DNA from 2 places in the Aeromonas oralensis genome. Region 1 is predicted to be linked to the other one. Evidence: riboswitches for the same ligand, from Rfam matches in the RefSeq annotation. Region 1 holds a riboswitch; the other holds the start of a gene.
The links. Region 1 has a riboswitch for lysine ahead of lysC (lysine-sensitive aspartokinase 3). Riboswitches for the same ligand answer to the same signal wherever they lie in the genome.

Region 1 (9,606 bases):
TGGACAACCGCTTCGTCAATCTGGTGGAAGAGGGGTTCGACCTGGTCATTCGCACCGGTTATCTGGATGACTCGAGCCTGATTGCCCGCCACATCCTCGACTCCCAGTGGGTGATCTGCGCCGCCCCCGCCTATGTGCGCCGCTTCGGGGCGCCGCGCGAGCCGTCAGACTTGCTCACCCACAACTGCCTGCGCTACGCCTACCAGAGCACGGGGGCCTCGGAGTGGGCCTTCAAGGGCGAAGAAGGCAACTATCTGCTGTCGGTGTCGGGCAGCTTTTGCACCGACAACGCCGGCGCCCTGCGCAAGGCGGCGCTGGGGGGACGCGGCATCGTCTATGTGCCGCGCTGCCTGGTCTATCACGATCTGATGAATGGCGAGCTGGTGGATCTCTTCCCCGATCAGGTGGGCAAGAAGCTCGGCATCTACGCCGTCTACCCCTTTACCCGCCAGCCGCCGCGCAAGATCCGGCTGCTGATCGAGCACATCCGCCAGCGCTACCTCGACATCGCTCACTACTTCGGCTAGCGGGGATGGCGGTCATCCTAGGCCCAAACGGGGGGCTTTTTGACCCGGACGGCAGAGTTGCCTACCATGGCCCTCCCCTTTACCGCTCAGGACCAGCCCATGTGCACCGTCTTCTCCGGCCAGGATCCCACTCACTACGCCTGCACCACCCGCTCGGTGCGGATCTGCGGCCACAGCACCAGCATCCGGCTGGAAAACAAGTTCTGGACCATCCTGGAGCAGCTCTGTCAGACCCAGGGGCGCTCCATGGGGCTGTTTCTCTCCGAGCTCTATCAGGAGGCGCTCGGCAACGGCATGGAGATGAGCAACTTTGCCTCCCTGCTGCGCTGCTCCTGCCTGGTCCATCTGGAAACAAGACAGGAGCAGAACGTCGCCGCCTGAGGGGCCTTTTCCTTCCTCATGAAAAAAGGGCCGCAGCACCAGGCTGCGGCCCTTCATATTCACCTCTTCAAGCTCAGGCGAAGCGACCGGCCCGCTCGATGAACTCGATCTGGTAACCATCGGGGTCGGTCAAAAAGAACAGCCGGGCCAGCAGGGTGCCCTCATGGTGCATCGCCTTGACCGGCGCAGGGGCCAGACCCAGGGCCGTCAGGCGCTGATGCGCCGCCTCGATGTCTTCCACCGTCACCGCCAGATGGCCATAGCCGTTGCCATGGCGGTAGGGCTCGGCCTGACCCTGGTTGTGCGTCAATTCGAGTTCGAAACCACTCTGGTCATTGGCGAGGTAGGTAAGGGAAAAACCGTCGAAGGGGAAGTGATCCCGCACCGCCAGCTCGAGGGCCTCGCGGTAGAAACGCACGGATCTATCCAGGTCGCGAACCCGGATCATGCTGTGAACGAGTTTGATCATAGGGACTCCTTGGTGATGGGAGTCACAGGGTAACCAAGGGCTCAGCCGGCCGGGTAGTAGTGGACTAGCACCCGGTGATTGGCGGCCAAAACCTGACATGACCTCGCAGGCTCAAGCCACCAGGGCCGCATCAAATCGGCGGCTGGCGCCAGCTCAGCCGGGCTGGGCGGTGAGAAAGGCCAGCGACTGGCGGTTGAAGTGCTCTGGCCGCTCCACGTTGCAGACGTGGCCGCAGCCGTCGATGATCTCGAGCCGGCTGTAGGGATCGCGCGCCACCTGCTCGCGTACCGGCGCCAGGAACATGTGATCCTCCTCCCCCATCACGTAGAGGGTCGGAATGGGCAGGGCCCGCTCCTTGAAGTAACGCATCAGGGGGTTCACCTCGGTGGCGAGGCGAAACCAGCGCTTGAACTCTTTTTGGCACAATTTGCGCGCCTCGCGCACGAACAGGTTGCGCGACTCCTGATGGTGCTGGCGCGGCATGATGATGAAGGCAAACAGCCGGTAGAGCCACATGTAAGGCAGGATATGCTGGCCGAGGCGGCCGAGCTGCACCAGCACCCGCGAGCGGATGTCGAGCCGCAAAATGGCGCCACCCAGCACCATGCTCTTGACCCGCTCAGGGCAGAGCTCCGCCAGATGGCGAATGAGGATGGTGCCAAGGGAGATGCCAACGAAGTGGGCGCGGCGAATGTTGAGGTGATCGAGCAGTTGCAGGATATCCTCGGTCACCGCCCGAAAGCTGTAGTGGCCCTTGATCACCTGCTGCAGCTTGTGGGACTGACCGTGACCACGCAGGTCCAGCAACAGCACGTTGAAGTGTTCGCGATAGGCGCGCAGCTGCTTGAACCAGATGGAGGAGCTGCCGCCCGCCCCGTGCACGAATACTACCCAATCCCGCTCGGGACCCAGCTCGAAGGTCTTGTGATACAGCATCTTGCGACTCCCTCATCGACGGCATTGGGGTATAGTAGGCGCGCATCTTAGCAGATTTTTTCACCCGACTAATACGTTTGCACCGCAAGCGGCCAGGAGCATGACCATGGAGTTGACCCGTTTGAGATCCTTTCTGCTGACCCTGCCGGGCGCTCAGGAGGATACCCCCTTCGGCCCAGAGATCCTGGTCTATCGCATCGCCGGCAAGATGTTTGCCCTGCTGGACTGGCAGGCCGAGCCGCTGCGGCTGAACCTCAAGTGCGAACCCGAGCTGGCCCTGCTGCTGCGCGAACTCCACCCCGAGGTCAAACCGGGCTGGCACATGAACAAGCAGCACTGGAACACGGTCACCTTCAGCAACGGCCTGGCCGACGATCTCTGGCAGGGCTGGGTGCATCACTCCTACGAGCGGGTGGTGGCCGGTCTGCCCAAGGCCAAGCGCCCGCAGGCACCGCAGCGATGAGCCCCGCCATGGCAGCAGAGCCCAGGCTCGTCCAGCTGAACGAGCAACACATCCCCGCCCTTTGCGCCCTGTTCGAGCAGTCGGTGCGAAGGATTGGCCCCCAGCACTACAGCCCGGAACAGGTGGAGCAGTGGGCCCTCGGCGCCCATCATCCCGGCTTTGCCGGCCAGCTGCGCGAGCACCACGGCTGGGTGCTGGAGCAAGGCGGCGAGCCACTCGGTTTCGTCACCCTGAGCCAGGATGGCCACCTCAGCCTGCTCTATGTGAGCGCCGATCACCCGCGCCGGGGCTATGGCGGCCTGCTGCTGGCTGCGGCCCTCGCCGAGGCAAAACGGCTCGGACTCACACAGCTGACAACGGAAGCCAGCGTCTTCAGCTATGGGCTATTTTTACGGTATGGCTTTGAGCTGACCGGATTGGAGAGCGTGGAGCGCGGCGGGGTCAGTTTTATCCGTTATCGCCTGCACTGCCGCTTGCCAAGCTAGGTCCAGCCACTAAAATACGCACAGTTTTTTCGTATTGTTGAGGATTGAGGCCGCCATGGTTGTAGAAAGCGAAGGCTATATCGCCCTGATTGAGTATCTGGTGGAGAGTCTGGGACTGTTTGAAACCCAGCAACAGAGCAGTGGTGAACAGACCATCGAAGATCTGGTGAGCGGCCGGGTGGCCAGCAACCTGATGGCCATCTGCGAGCAGAACCCGCAGCTCGATCCCAAATTGCGCTTCGTGATCATGCAGGAAGCCGATGCGGTGGTGGCCGATCTGGAAGAGGTGCTCTCCGCCGTCTGGCTGCGCGCCCCGACCCCGGAGCAGAAAGCCTTCCTCGAAGAGTTCATCGATCTTATCAAGAACCTGTTTGACGGCGCCATCAGCTGATCACAATGGCGAACGCCAAGTTCGCCACACCCTCGCAAATTTTCCGCACCGCAAACATGAAAAGGGCCGCCTTCAACGGGCAGCCCTGCTTGCTATCATTTCAACTCATCAAGCTTTTCAATGACTTTTATGAATTTTCGAGGCAAGAAATGTGTCTGGTCTTAGCCGCCATCCATGGTGGCTACTAGGTTAGGCAAAGCGGGTTCAATTTAGTTCCCACCCATGACACATTTTTTTATGATTTTTTCATTCTCCTGACAACGCCCGATAAAAAGGCCGCAAACGCGGCCTTTTTCTTTTTCACCATCAATGACAAGCAACAGATACTCGTCATCTTCACCTAGCGGTTGAGGCTCGGTGGCAGGCAGACGCCGATGCCACCCAGGCCGCAATATCCGTCCGGATTCTTCTCCAGATATTGCTGATGGTAATCCTCGGCGTAATAGAAGGGCGCCAGCGGCAGAATGCGGGTGGTGATGGTGCGCCCGTCACCGCTCGCCGTCATCGCCTGCTGGTAGGCGGCCAGACTCTGCTGGGCAATCGCCTCCTGGGTGTCGTCCCCGAAGAAGATGACGGAGCGGTACTGGGTGCCGATGTCACCGCCCTGGCGCATGCCCTGGGCCGGATCGTGCTGCTCCCAGAACAGCTTGAGCAGGTCACCGTAACTGATCACCTTGGGATCAAACACCACCTGCACCGTCTCGGCATGGCCGGTCAATCCGCTGCACACCTCCTTGTAGGTGGGATTCTGGGTCACCCCGCCCTGATAGCCGGCGGCGGTGGAGTAGACCCCAGGCTGCTGCCAGAACAGGCGTTCCACCCCCCAGAAGCAGCCCATGCCGAACCAGGCCACCGCCATCCCTTCAGGCCAGGGTCCCTGAGTCGGGTGACCATTGACCGCATGCTGCTGGCCAATCACCATCGCCTCGCGGCGTCCCGGCAGCGCGTCTGCCGGCGAAATAATCTGTTCCATGCACCCTGTCCTTGTATAAAAACCTGTGCGATCGCACAGCTGACGAAAAGGAATATCGAAGATAACAGTTTATGGGCCGGGATCAACCTGAGGCGCACCCTCACACCGCTGACGCCCCTGCCCTGCCTGGTGTCACCACTGTTCTGTCCGCCTGGCCGTCCCGGTGACAAAATCACGCCAAATCAATATTTAATCTTGATTTGTGAATTTATTTTCATATATTGAGCCCATTGCTGTTTTTTTATGGAAGAAGCCTCAAGTGCGTGAACGCGAACCCAGCCTGGTCTATGCCTTTCGGCAGTCTACCCCCTACGTCAATGTGCACAGAGGCGCCACCTTCGTGCTGATGATGGGGGGGAAGCCCTCTGCCACCCCAATTTCGCCAACATCGTCAGCGATATCGCCTTGTTGCAGACCTTAGGGATACGCCTGGTGCTGGTATTCGGCTCCCGTCCGCAGAACGACGAGGCGCTGGCTCGTGCCGGCATCGAGGCCCAGTACCACAAGCGCATCCGGGTCACCGATGACGAGAGCTTCGCCATCATCAAGCAGGTGTGCGGCGGGTTGCAGTATGACATCACCGCCCAGCTCTCCATGGGGCTCGCCAACACCCCCATGCAGGGTGCCCGCATCAGCGTGGTGAGCGGCAACTTCGTCACCGCCCAGCCGCTCGGAGTGGATGATGGCATCGATTTTTGCCACAGCGGCCGGGTACGCCGCATCGACGTGGAGGGGATCACCCGCCAGCTCGATCAGAAGAGCCTGGTGCTCATCTCCCCCATCGGCTGCTCGGTCACCGGCGAGAGCTTCAACCTGAGCTCGGAAGAGGTGGCCCGCCGGGTGGCGGTCGACCTCAAGGCAGACAAACTCATTTGCTTCAGCAGCACCCAGGGGGTGATGGACCGCCACGGCGAGGCCATCTCCGAGCTCTTCCCCGAGCAGGCCGAAGAGCTGCTGGTGGAGCTGGAGCAGGCGGGAGAAGAGATGTCCGGCACCGCCCGCTACCTGCGCGCGGCCATTGCCTCCTGCCGCGGCGGCGTGCCCCGCTCCCACCTGGTGAGTTATCAGGATGACGGTGCCATGCTGCAGGAGCTGTTCAGCCGCGACGGTCTCGGCACCCAGATAGTGCGGGAAAGCGCCGAGCAGGCGCGCGCCGCCACCATCGAGGACATCGGTGGCATCCTGGATCTCATCCGCCCGCTGGAGGAGGAAGGGATCCTGGTGCGCCGCTCCCGCGAGCAGCTGGAGATGGAGATCGACAAATTCACCATCATCGAGCGCGACGGCCTCATCATCGGCTGCGCGGCGCTCTACTGCTTCATGGAAGAGGCGATGGCGGAGATGGCCTGCGTCGCCATCCACCCCGACTACCGCAACTCCAACCGGGGGGATCAGCTGGTGGCCAAGGTGGCCGAGCGGGCGAAACGGCTCGGCATCCGCCGCCTGTTCGTGCTCACCACCCGCTCCATCCACTGGTTCCGGGAACGGGGCTTCGATCCGCTGGAGGTGGAAGATCTGCCGGTGGCGCGCCAACGCCTCTACAACTGGCAGCGTCGCTCCAAGGTTTTGTCAAAGACAATCGTATAAGCCATTGATTTTGCGTTGACTTGGCTGACTTTTTGAACTTTTTCACAAACTCGATTGACAGTGCAATCCAACGCAAGGTATTTCTAAATGCACTCCACCGCCCTGGTGGAGCCAGAAGAGGAGCGCTGCCCAGGCAGCCCGAGGGAGGACACCAGTGTCCGGTGAACTTGGGTCAGGGGGAGCAGCGCCGAGACATCTGAGGCAACTGGATACCTCAGTGTCGGCTGCGGGGGCTGAATCCCCCGGGTTGTCATCGGTAGTGGTCATCCCCCACCGCGCCCCGTCAGGGGCGGGTACGGGATGGGCTCTGCGGGTGGAGTGCTTCTGGCCGGGATAGCTTCGATCATTCCTGCCATTTTCAGCCTCCTCCTCTCTTTTTGCCCGATGGATCCGGATTTTCATATTAAGACAGGAGTAAGCAATGAGCCCGATCAATGTCGCCAAGTTTGGCGGAACCAGCGTCGCCAACGCGGCAACCATGAACAACTGCGCCGATGTGGTGCTGGCCAACCCGGCCACCCGGGTGGTGGTGCTGAGCGCCAGCGCCGGCGTCACCAATCTGCTGGTGGCACTGGCTCAGGGCGATCTGGACGAGGCGGGCCAGGAGGCGCAACTGGCCAGGCTCACCGAGATCCAGCAGGCGATTCTGACCGAGCTGGGCGACCCAGGAGACCTGAGTGACCTCATCCACGGCCAGCTCGGCGAAATCCGCACCATGGCGCGCCAGGCCCATCTGCACACCGATGCCGAGCTGGCCGACAGGATCATCGCCTGCGGCGAGCTGATGTCCACCCGCCTCTTTACCGAACTGCTGCGTCAGCGTGGCGTGAGAGCCTGCTGGCAGGATGCGCGCCAGCTGCTGCGCACCGACAGCCGCTTTGGCAAGGCCAGCGTGGATCTGGCCGCTACCCGATCCCTCTGCCAGGCCACGCTGGGCCCCCTGCTTGGCGACAGCCTCATCATCACTCAGGGCTTTATCGGTGCCGACGGCGATGGGCGCACCACCACCCTGGGCCGGGGTGGCTCCGATTACAGCGCGGCCCTGTTGGCCGAGGCACTCGACGCAGGAACCATCGAGATCTGGACCGACGTGCCCGGCATCTACACCACGGATCCGCGCCTGGTCACCCGGGCCCGTCCCATCCCCGAAATCAGCTTCGTGGAGGCGGCCGAGATGGCCACCTTCGGCGCCAAGGTGCTGCACCCGGCCACCTTGCAGCCGGCGGTGCGCCAGGACATCCCGGTGTTTGTCGGCTCCAGCAAGGATCCGGCTGCCGGCGGCACCTGGATCCGCGCCAGCACTCGCACCAATCCGCTGTTTCGCGCCGTGGCCCTGCGCCGCAACCAGGTACTGGTCACCCTGCACAGCCTCAACATGTTCCACGCCTACGGTTTTCTGGCCAAGGTGTTCGGCATCCTGGCCCGCCACCGCATCTCGGTGGATCTCATCACCACCTCGGAGGTGAGCGTGTCGCTGACCCTGGATCATACCGGCAGCCAGAGCAACGGCGAGCCCATCCTCGGCGACAAGGTGCTGGCGGAGCTTGGCCAGCTGTGCAAGGTGCAGGTGGAAACGGGGCTGGCGCTGGTAGCGCTCATCGGCAACCGGATGAGCGAGGCGGCCGGGGTGGGCAGTCAGGTCTTTGACGCTATTCGCGAGCACAACATCCGCATGATCTGTTACGGCGCCAGCGCCCACAACCTCTGCTTCCTGGTCAAGGAGGACGAGGCGGGCCACATCGTCAACCGCCTCCACCAGGAACTGCTCGACTGATGTACTGACACCGCATGGAAATAAAGAGAGGGGCCGGTTGGCCCCTCTCTTTATATAGGGTGATACGCAAATGAGATCTAAGTGCGGTTCTCCCTAACCCACCAGAGTCGGTACCGGCAGCAGGTTGGCCCGGATCTCCTCGCGCAGCCCTTCCAGCCGGCTCAGCAGCGCCGCCTGACTTAAGCCCGCCTCGTCGGGGCCCAGGTTGTCCACCAGCTCGGCGAAGTGTTCGGTCACCGCCTGCTGCAACCAGTCGAGCCGGCGCAGGGTGAGCGGGCCGCAGCTCTTGCCGCTGAGATCGTCGTCAATGTCGAGCCGGTGGCTGCGATACATGTCGCGCCACCAGTTGGCAGCCAGCGCTTCATCGCTGGCCAGCGCCGAACGCCACTCCCCCAACAGGCCCTGCAAGCGGGCCAGCACGGGTGCGCTCGCCCCCTCCCGGGTCAGATGCTGCAGCTCCCGCTGCGCCCAATTGATGCACAGGCCGCGCCAGTAGCGAAACTGCGGCAGCGGATCCGGCTCGTCGAGCCACAGGCCCGAGAGGGTGCGGGTCTCCAGCCGCTCCGGCACGTGAAATGCGGGATCGGTGAGGCCGTTGGAGTTGAATTCATGGCGGGGGTCAAAGGGCCACATGTAGCCAAAGTCGAACACGCTGATCTGCTGGCCGTCGTCGAGCAGGTTGCCGGGGCTAGGATCCCAGTCGAACCAGCCCCAGTGGGCCAGCTCCGCCTGCACCGCCAGCATCTGCGCCAGGTTGCGCTCGTTCAGTGCATGCACCGGCACGCCCCGCAGCCAGGGGGAGACCAGCACGCCAGCCCGGGCCGAGCCAAAACAGGTACAGACCACATTGGCCAGGATGGTGGGGTGCAACTCCCGCAGGGCCTCTATCTCGCGGCGGCGCTCCAGCTCGGTCAGGAAGGCGGTTCTGCCGTCCACGTTGGCCACCAGGGAGTCGTGCCGGCGCCGCTTCAGGCACCAGTGATGTCCCTCCACCTTGAGGTGGAACACCTCGGCGGTGAGGCCGTGACGATAGACCTTAAGCACCGCCGGATGATCCTCCTTGAGTCGCACCAGCTTGGCCACGGGCAAGGGGCAGTCCTGCTCGCGCCCGATCCGGATCTCCTGTTTGCTCTCCAGCATGCGGAGCAATCTTGCCTGACGTGCCGCTACTTTGGGATTCATACATGTACCTCCATCCATATTGAGAGACTAAGCAGCAAGGCAGAGGCAGGCCAGCGGCAAATCGCCATGATGACGCTTTCATCACAGAATGAGTGCGGCCCCCGGATCGGGATCACAGTTTGCATGGTTTCACGGTCACGCAATGTTCATTGTCCGGTCATTAAATTGACAACAAGGAACAAGCCCATCACCATCGGGTCAAATTAAATGCAGCAGCCATGTTTCATCGTCACTCGCTCAAAGGATGAGCCCATATGAAAGCCCTCACTTCAGCGCGCTTGTCAGCCAGGGTGCCCGCACTGCCCGCCGTGCTGCTCGCCATGCTGACCGCGCTGCTGCTGCTGACCCTGTTGCTACCGCAGATCAACCCCGCCAGCTGGCTCGGCCGGGCCCAGCCGCTGGTACTGGGGCCGGCGGACAACCCCATCGCCACCCTCA
Region 2 (9,606 bases), 860 kb from region 1:
CCCGACCAGCAGGTCGGGCTTTTAAAGTGGGCAAGTGGCTCAGAATTGATTCGCGCCATCCCTGACGCTCACCCTGTGGGAGGGCTGTGACCGTCCAGCCGGGCTACCCTGCCCGCAGGTCGAGCCTGGGTCAGAACCGGGCAGGCAGTCTTCAGCCGATAAAGTAAAAGGGCCTATCGCAAGAGAGGCCCTTTTACGTTGTTTGGGTATTATGAGGAGAGGATCATTCGCCACTGCGTGGCTCATCCCTTCGAGGCTGCCTGCGGCCGTTCATCGCAACAAGCTGTTCTGCTCGAACCCGGCGAGGGTTTTCACCTACCCGCTGTGGGCATCAGTTTTACTGTACTCCCAGAAGCAAAAAACCGACCATCAGGTCGGTTTTTCAATTTGTACGCTGGGTCGGGATTGACTCGCGCCATCCATGGCGCTCGCCCTGCGGGCGGCCTCTGGCCGTCCAGGGCCCGAACCGCGCCGCCCGTCACCGAATAAAACAAAAGGGCCTGTCACAAGACAGGCCCTTTTGTTTTATTTGGCGGTGAGGGAGGGATTCGAACCCTCGATACGTTGCCGTATACACACTTTCCAGGCGTGCTCCTTCAGCCACTCGGACACCTCACCAAATTTTGGTCTGTTGTTTAACGTGCTCAGCAAGCACGGTGTTCGCTGCGCCGTTGCGCTGGAACGGGGCGTAATTTAGGGGAAAGCCCCGCCGGCGTCAACGGCTTTTTGCATCAGGCGAACCGTTCGCACATTTAACGCACAAATCAGTGCACAGACTCCGGTGCAACCTGCATTTCCGGCAGATTCAGGAAGCCCAACCGCTCGCATTCGGAGACCACCTCATGGGTGGTGGCGATGGTGCTTTCGACGAACAGCAGGAACTGCTCGACCGAAAGACCGGCCTTGGTGAAGACTGTGTGGCCCACCACCAGACGCGGCAGGTTGTCATCGATGATGTCGAGGAACACCTTGAGCGACGGGTACTGCATGTTGAGACGACCCAATTCGGCCACCAACGGCAGCAAGGCGGAGGGACGCACCTCCAGCTCCGATGAAAACAGCAGCCCTTCCTCTTCGACGAAGATCCGGCTCTCCTGAATGCCTTCGACGGACTGCAGAGAGACAATGTGGATACCGTGGCACTGATCACAGACGTAGTGCTCGATACGAGCCTGCTGCAACCAACGCATTATCATTTCGGAGCTGGGGATATTCATCATTTCCACGACACAATTGGGATCAAGGGGCGCAGTCTAAACCAATTTTCCGGCAACCAAAAGCGCACTGGCCGGATAAGCACATGCCTCGCTTCTTTTTGGCAAGCCGCCTGCATATACTCAGCCCATTCCAGCGCCACACTCGCCCCACAGGGGGCTAAATGACCATCCAAGAAAAGTACCGCCTGCATCTGAAATCCCTCTCGGATGAACTCTTGATCCTGCAAAAGCCCATCCGCATTCTGGATGCCATCAAGTGGCCCCGTCACCTGCAGGCCGACTTTTTGGCCAGTGGAAGACGCACGCTGCCGGCCGTCAACAAAGCCTTCTATGATAGGCTCCCCCTCGGCTTCGATCCCCGCAACAAGTATCTGGAGCTCAAGGAGCTGCGGGACAGGATCCGCCGCCGACTCGGTCCCCAGGACGAGCTTGGTCGCATCCTGCAGGAGACGGTGGATCAATACATGGTGGTCATCGAGATGCTGCGCCAGCGCGGCCAACCGGACTTCCTGCGCTACAGCCAGCTGCTGTACGGTTCGGCCGGCGATCACCTGCGCGGTGATCGCAAGACCCTCAAGGAGCTGGGCGCGAGGCTGTGCGACATCTTCTCCCTGCCCGGCGCCCGCCACCTGGTCCGCCCCTACCCCAAAGAGTTCGAGGGGGAAGCGGCGGTGGCCAAATTGCAGGGCAAGCTGTCGAACTATTTCAGTGACGGCACCGTGCAGGTCAAGCTGAGCGATGGCATCGTCTCGGACGCGGCGGCCGGCGGCGATTACATCAAGCTCAACTCCAACGCCCGCTTCTCCGAGCTGGATCTGCAGGTGCTGGAGGTCCACGAGGGCTGGGTACACGTGGGCACCACCCTCAACGGCCGCCAGCAACCCTATGCCACCTGGCTCAGTGCGGGCTCGCCGCGCATCACCGCCTGTCAGGAGGGGTTGGCGGTGCTGATAGAAACCCTCACCTTCAGCTCCTTCCCGGACCGGGCCAAGCGCATCTCGGATCGGGTGATGGCCATCGACATGGCGGAGCGCGGCGCCGACTTCATCGAGGTGTTCCAGCACTTCGTCGGCCAGGGCACCAGCGAACACGACGCCTACAAGATCACCCAGCGGGTGTTTCGCGGCGGCATGGTCGAGGGGGAGCCTGCTTCACCAAGGATCTCTCCTATGTGAAGGGCTATGTGGAGACGGTCAACTTCATCCGCAGCGCCGTGCTGGAGGGGGTTCCCGAGATCCTGCCCATGCTGTTTGTCGGCAAGGTGACCCTGGACGACATCCCGGTGCTCTATCAGCACTATCTGGAGGGGCTCATCAGTGCGCCCCGTTATCTGCCCCCCATGTTTCGCGATCTCACCGGTCTCTATGTCTGGTTTGGCTTCGCCTCTGGCATGTCGCTGGTGGATATCGGCCGGGTGCAGCAGCACTTTCGCCAGCTGTTCCACCGCCTGCCGGTGGCCGATCCCATCATAGCCCCCGTCGACATCGAGATTGACTGAACCGCCAGCAACAAAAAAGGCGCCAGATTGGCGCCTTTTTCTATCCACTCATCGCAATGAAGAGGGAATTATTTGAAGGCCCGTCCTTCCAGATAGTGTTTGCGGCACAGGGAGACATAACGATCATTGCCGCCGATCTCCACCTGCTCACCATCGCGCATCACTTGCCCTGCTTCATTGACCCGGGAGTTCATGTGCGCCTTGTTGCCACACCAGCAGATGCTTTTCAGCTCCTCGAACTTGTCGGCCAGGCAGAGCAGGTGGTAGGAGCCGGGAAACAGCTCACCGCGAAAATCGGTCTTGAGGCCGTAGGCGATCACCGGAATGTCTTGCTCGTCGACGAGACGGGCCAGCTGATAGACCTGTTCCTTGGTCAGGAACTGGGCTTCATCGACAATGAACACATCGATATGTCGCTCGGCATGGCGGGCTTTTACCATCTCGAACAGATCGCAGCTATCGCTGAACACTTCGACTCTCAGCTCCAACCCTACCCGGGCACTGATCACACCGGCCCCGAAGCGGTCGTCGATGGCGGGTGTCATGGCCAAGGGATGCATGCCCCGCTCCAGATAATTGAAGTGCGCCTGAATGAGCTGGGTCGATTTGCCTGAATTCATGGTGGCAAACTTGTAGTGCAGTGAAGCCATGGTACTGTTCCGAAACTGAATTTATGGGGCGCATGCTAACCAAAGCCCCCAGTAAAACCAAGGGGCCTGGCGGCCCCTTGTATTTTTTATGCGATGGCCAGGGCCGCTTGGGACCTTGCCTTGCGCAAATGGTAGCTGGAGAAGATGACGAACCAGAGTGCACTGACGCTGAAACCTGCCAGCACCGAGTGCATCAGCCCCATCACCAGATAGCCGAGGGCGGCGCCGAAAGCGATGGCCAGAGCATAGGGCAGCTGGGTCATCACGTGGTCGATGTGGTGGCAGCCGGCACCGGTGGCCGACAGGATACTGGTGCTGGAGATGGGCGAGCTGTGATCACCGAACACGGAACCGGCCAGCACGGCGGCCAGCATCGGCAGCATCAGCGTGATGTCACTGGCCGCAGCCATGTCACCGGCCAATGGCAACATGATGCCGAAGGTGCCCCAGCTGGTGCCGGTGGCAAACGCCATGGCGCAGGAGAGGATAAAGACCACGGCAGGCAGCACTTCGATGGGCAGGTTGCCGTTGGCAAGCGATGCCAGGTACTTGCCGGTCTCGACGTCACGCACCACGGAGCCGATGGTCCAGGCAAACAGCAGGATATTGATGGCCGGCAACATGGCCATGACCCCCTGCGGCGCAGCCTTGATCCAGTTCTTGGCACCGAGCTTGAGACGCATGGCCAGACCGATGGAGACCACCAGGCTGCACAGAGCACCATATACCAGGGACGAGCCGACGTTGGTATTCTCGAACGAGCCGAGCACGCTGAACGGCTCGCCATTGGCGGCCAGCACGGCCGCGCCGGAGTCAATCATGAAATAGACGGTGGCCGCGGTCAGGGTCAGGATCGGCAGTACCATGTCGATCATGCCGCCGTTGCTCTCCTCCGGGCTCTCCATGTCTAGGCCGATGGGGCGCCCCTTGGACTCATCCCACAGCTTGCCTTCCAGCGCCCACTGCTCGTGCTGACGCATCGGGCCGATGTCGAGCTGGAACGCGATCACCACCAGCACCATGATCAGGGTAAACACCGCATAGAGGTTCATCGGGATCATCTCGACAAAGGCGGAGATGGGGCTCTGCCCGGTGATGCCGTGAGCCGCCATGATGCCGCCTACCAGGGCGATGATATAAGCCCCCCAGGAAGAGATGGGCATCAGCACGCAGACCGGTGCGGCGGTGGAGTCCAGCAAGTAAGCCAGCTTGGCGCGGGAGATCTGGAAGCGGTCAGTCACCGGACGGCAGATGGCCCCCACCGACAGGCTGTGGAAGAAGTCATCGATGAAGAAGGCAAAGACCATCATGCCGGTCAGCGTCTTGGCCCCCTTGCGGGTCTTGGCGCGCTTGGCGGCCCACTCGGCAAAGGCCCGGGTCGCACCGGAAACGCTCATCAGGCTGATGAGGCCGCCCAGCAGCAGCATGAACAGCAGCATGTTGATGTTGTCACGGTTGAGTGCCCCGTCGACCCAGAAGATCTTGAGCACGGTGTTCAACATGTAATGCAGGGAATCGAGGGGAGAAAACTGGTTCAGCAGCAGACTGCCAGTGACTATGCCCACCCCCAGCGACAGCAGGACGCGACGGGTCAGGATTGCCAGGGCAACGGCCAGCAGGGGCGGAATGATTGACCAACCGGAGTCGGCGTAGTGAATGATGTCCATGATCTCTTTGCACCTAAAGACAGCAGGTGGAGATCTACCGAGAGGATAAAGAAACAAAACCCATGGGGAGGTAATACTCCTCAGCCCCTTCAGGTAGCGCTCCATAGTGGATGACTATGGCAGTCCTGCACCTATTAGATGCAGAACCAGCAGCCCGGTATGATGGCCTGGCCACTTCGGCGCTGACTCCTTTCCTCGTGCATCACAGGCATCACCCTCCGCACAAGTAGTCATAGGCAGCGCGCCTCTACTTAAAGGTATTCGAGGCACATTTTATCGTGCCGGCACGTTATAGCAAGTTTTTTGATTAAATCACCAAATGGCGCGGTTTAAAACGGCATAGTGGTAGTCAAATGGTGCAAAGATTATGATTTTGTCGCTATTTTCATCTATCAAGAACTCAGTCGAGTATGTATGTTGCCAATATTTCTGAATCGGGCCTGAATCCAAAATAGATCACTTAATTTCCACTATGAATTTATTAATTCAGCTGACTTGACTTGATCATAAATGGCCGTATAAATTAGCCAAAATTACTATATCTATTTAATTCACTCTTTTGCTCGCGTGGTGAACACTATGAACGAATTTTTGAAAGTCCTGCTGAATGTCCGTAGCCTGCGTGCCGCTTGCCGTGAGCTGACGCTGGAACAATTGGAAGAAGGTCTGGAAAAGCTTTCCGCTATTGTAAGCGAGCGCCAGCAGGATGAAGCCGCCGAGCGTCAGGCGCGCGAAGAACATCTGCGCAAAATTAACGAATACGCCGAAATGCTGAAAGCCGCCGGCATCGATCCGGCCGAATTGGTTGGTACCGTGGCCGTTGAACCCGCCAAGGCCAGCAAGGGCAAACGAGCTCCCCGCCCGGCCAAATACCGTTATATGGACAACGGCGTGGAAAAAACCTGGACTGGCCAGGGCCGTATGCCTTCCGTGATTGCCAAGGCCGTTGCCGAAGGTAAATCTGTCGAAGAATTTGCCATCTGATAAAGCCGTATCGGCGCAATAAAAAACCTCGCATCGCGAGGTTTTTTATTGTCTGTAGCCTGGCTATCAACCCCGCTCTGCGGCCTTGACCCAGAGCACTTCGGGGGTCGCCGTACAGGCCAGCAGATAGCGTGCAATGGTGAAGAACCAGTCACTCAGCCGGTTCATGTAGGGCAGAATGGCCGGATTGAGCTGCTCGCTGCGGCTCAGGGTCAGCAGCAGACGCTCGCAGCGCCGGGTGAGGGTTCGTACCACATGGGCTTGCGCCGCCGCACGGGAACCACTGGGCAAAATAAAATTGCGCAGCACAGGTAAATTGGCGCTGTAGGCATCAATTTGTTGCTCCAGCCGCAAGGTCCACTCATTATTCACCTGCCAGATGGCTGCTTCCTGAGCGGCGCTGGAAAATGCCAGCTCCCCACCCAGATCGAACAATTCCTGTTGCAATAATAACAAGTCAGCCAATAATCCGGTTTCGGCCGCAGGCACCTCGGCAATAAGAAGACCTATATGAGAATTTAATTCATCAATATAACCATAGGTTTCTACCCGCATATCGTCTTTGGCCAGTTGCAGCCCATCGGCCAGGCGAGTCATGCCCTTGTCACCCTGCCTCGTATATATCCTCATACCGACATCCTGTTAATAATGGGAACAATCATGGATTCAAGCCCGTTGAGCTTGATTTCATAGGCCAGCGCCAGCGTTTGACCCAGTGAGCCGGCGGGAAAACCGGTGCGGGCCAGCCACACCAGATAAGGCTCCGGAATATCGATGATGCGACGTCCCCGATATTTGCCGTATGGCATCTTGTTGGTCAGGGACAACAATACCCGCTCGTCGGACAACCACTCCATCTCAATCGATATCCAGATATTTATGGGTCTGGATGGAGAGCCGCCAATTGCGGGCAATGCAGGTTGCCATCGCCAATTGAGTGGCCCTGGGTTTCTGGCTGATGGGTTGCAGCGCGATCACCACGTTTTCACGCAAGCGGGCGGTGGCCAGCAGCGCATCGAGCTCCTCCACATGGCGTTCGGTAGCCACCGGATGCTTGATCTCGTTGGCCCGCTCGAGAGCAGAGACCAGCACCGGCAGCCCTCCCTTCATATTGATCTTGGGGGATACGGTGACCCAGGTCTGCTCATGGGTCTGGATCTCGCTGGTACCGCTGGTTTCGATCTGCACCTGATAACCCGCCTCAATCAGGGTGGCAGAGAGATCCTGCAGATCATAGAGGCAGGGTTCCCCACCCGTGATCACCACGTGGCGTGCCTGATAACCGAGCTGCTGGAAGCTGGCCAGGATCTGCTCCGTGCTCATCTTGCTCCAGCCATCAGATTCGTTGGAGCAGTCGAGTACCGCCTGTACCCCCACTTCACGAGCAGGATCGACCACCCAGGTATGACGGGTATCGCACCAGGGGCAGCCCACCGGGCAGCCCTGCAGGCGAACGAAGATGGCGGGCAGGCCGGTGAAGACCCCCTCCCCCTGGATGGTCTGGAATATCTCGTTGATTGGGTAGTGCATCTTGGTCACGGCTGGTTGCAAAAGTCGCGGATTATACCCCAAGCATGGCCGAGGCGCAGGTTCAGCATCGGCTTTTCTCGCCCAACCCGGTTTTTTGGTGCAAGCGCGTCGTCACGCCCGCTTTGTCGGCCAGGTACTGCTGCAAGCCGCGACTACGCAGATCGCAGGCAGGACAGGCACCGCAACCGTCGCCGGCAATGCCGTTGTAGCAGGTGAGCGTCTGCTGGCGCACGGTGTCGAGGTGGCCGTAGTGATCCGCCAGTGCCCAGGTCTCGGCCTTGTCGAGCCACATCAGCGGGGTCTCGAAGCGAATGGCGCGGTCCAAGCCCAAGGAGACTGCCTGATTAAGCGCCTTGACGAACTCGTCACGGCAATCGGGGTAACCGGAGAAATCGGTCTCGCACACCCCGGTGATCACGGCCTCGGCCCCCACCTGATAGGCGTAGATGGCGGCCAGGGTGAGGAACAGGATGTTGCGGCCCGGTACGAAGGTATTGGGCAGACCGTTGTCCTGCAGCTCGAAGCTCACCGGGATCTCGTCCCGGGTCAGGGCCGAGATGGCCAGCTCGCCCAGCATGGTCACGTCCATCACCTTGTGGGCGGCGATGCCGAGCTGGCTGGCCAGACGGCGCGCCGTCTCGATCTCTTCCCGATGGCGCTGGCCATAATCGAAGGTGATGGCGTGCACTTCGTCATAACGGGACAAGGCCTGGACCAGGCAGGTGGTGCTGTCTTGACCACCACTGAATACCACGACGGCTTTTTTCACGAATTACTCTCCTCTGGGCAGTTCAACTGCGCCGGCCCTGGGCAAAATCGTGCCACTGCCGGTTCAAATGGGTAAAAAGGGTCATCAGCGGGGCGAAGCGATCGGGCGCCCTCTCCCACTGGGACAACAGATGGTAGCCCGCTTCCAGGGTCGACAGCGCCTCTGGAAACGGCTTCTTGCGAATGGAATATTGCCCCGCGACGGCGTCCAGCTTTATCCGCGGCAGCTGCTGCAACTCAGGGTTGCTGTGCAACATCCGGTAGGCCTTGCGCCAGGTTCCATCGAGCAGCAAAAAACAGACCCGGCGAGCCGGCTCAGCCGCCCCCCTCTCCCGCACCCTGGCAAGCGAGATAGCCTCCTCATCCGGCCACAACAAATAACACTGCAGCGCGGGATCGGCCAGCAAGGCAGCCAGCTCGGGGACGTCGGCCACCTGTTCGCCTACATGCAAGCGGGCCTGCGCCAACGAGGCGGCCAGCAGAATAGCGGTACCCTTGGGATGCCCGACTTCACTTGGATGCTGCAAAATATGGAGAGGGGCGCGATGCGGCACCTGCCGAATATAATCACACAGACAGGCTTTGAGGGCTCTGGTGCAACGTGTACAGTAGCGGCTCTTGTTGTCGTCGGACTGTTTCATGTTGTCAGAAAAATCAGGATTGCTCTGGGTCATCACGCTTTCACTCGCCAGTTTGCTGCTCTTTTTCATCGTGCCGAATCACCAGCTCTCCTTCGATCGCACCCTGATAGCCCAGGGTGAAGGGTGGCGCATCATAACAGGCAATGTGGCCCACACCAATCTGTGGCACCTGCTGCTCAATCTGAGCGGGTTGTGGGTACTTTACAGCCTGTTTCGCGAATACCTGACCGGTTTTAGGCTGCCGCTGCTGCTGTTGCTGCTCGGCTCCGCCGTCGGGCTCGGTATCTGGTGGTGGTGTCCGCAGACTCAATGGTACATGGGATTGTCGGGCGCGCTGCACGGCCTGTTCGTCTGGGGGACGCTGCAGGATATCCACTATCGCCGCTACTCCGGCTGGCTGATGCTGGCAGGGGTGGCGATCAAGCTCGGGGTGGACTTCTACAGTGCGGGGGAAAGCCCGGTGTCCGCCCTCATCGGCGCCAGGGTACACATTGAATCACATCTGATTGGCTCGGGCGCCGGCCTGCTGCTCGGCCTGCTCCCGATCACCCTGCGCGAGCCCGCTCCCAAGGAGTGAGCCGCCCCTGATGCAATGCCGGCCCCATCGGGCCGGCATCCTGTCCATTATCGATTTGCCAGCTCTGTATTGAT

Region 2: linked by a shared signal. The riboswitch ahead of ACPDZI_RS08835 (Na+/H+ antiporter NhaC family protein) and the one ahead of lysC (lysine-sensitive aspartokinase 3) in region 1 are both predicted to bind lysine.

Annotation. Positions count from the first base shown of each region.
Region 1 covers NZ_CP187186.1:2,693,327-2,702,932, forward strand. Annotated here, with positions in the region: gene ACPDZI_RS12525 (LysR family transcriptional regulator) at 1-527, shown strand, start outside; gene ACPDZI_RS12530 (ribbon-helix-helix domain-containing protein) at 594-908, shown strand; gene ACPDZI_RS12535 (VOC family protein) at 982-1,377, opposite strand; gene ACPDZI_RS12540 (alpha/beta fold hydrolase) at 1,531-2,313, opposite strand; gene ACPDZI_RS12545 (MmcQ/YjbR family DNA-binding protein) at 2,420-2,776, shown strand; gene ACPDZI_RS12550 (GNAT family N-acetyltransferase) at 2,773-3,261, shown strand; gene ACPDZI_RS12555 (DUF3802 family protein) at 3,317-3,652, shown strand; gene msrA (peptide-methionine (S)-S-oxide reductase MsrA) at 3,993-4,625, opposite strand; partial or broken gene argA (amino-acid N-acetyltransferase) at 4,885-6,212, shown strand; lysine riboswitch at 6,320-6,544, shown strand; gene lysC (lysine-sensitive aspartokinase 3) at 6,634-7,986, shown strand; gene ACPDZI_RS12575 (hypothetical protein) at 8,080-9,168, opposite strand; gene ACPDZI_RS12580 (LTA synthase family protein) at 9,423-9,606, shown strand, end outside.
Region 2 covers NZ_CP187186.1:1,837,464-1,847,069, reverse strand. Annotated here, with positions in the region: tRNA gene ACPDZI_RS08855 (tRNA-Ser) at 531-618, opposite strand; gene ACPDZI_RS08850 (YbjN domain-containing protein) at 765-1,220, opposite strand; partial or broken gene ACPDZI_RS08845 (flavohemoglobin expression-modulating QEGLA motif protein) at 1,379-2,715, shown strand; gene ACPDZI_RS08840 (thymidine kinase) at 2,784-3,365, opposite strand; gene ACPDZI_RS08835 (Na+/H+ antiporter NhaC family protein) at 3,452-5,032, opposite strand; lysine riboswitch at 5,119-5,290, opposite strand; gene ACPDZI_RS08830 (H-NS family histone-like protein) at 5,612-6,016, shown strand; gene ACPDZI_RS08825 (cob(I)yrinic acid a,c-diamide adenosyltransferase) at 6,083-6,646, opposite strand; gene ACPDZI_RS08820 (DUF3820 family protein) at 6,643-6,873, opposite strand; gene queE (7-carboxy-7-deazaguanine synthase QueE) at 6,875-7,546, opposite strand; gene queC (7-cyano-7-deazaguanine synthase QueC) at 7,608-8,315, opposite strand; gene ACPDZI_RS08805 (tRNA-uridine aminocarboxypropyltransferase) at 8,338-9,024, opposite strand; gene rrtA (rhombosortase) at 8,954-9,532, shown strand; gene pyrF (orotidine-5'-phosphate decarboxylase) at 9,580-9,606, opposite strand, start outside.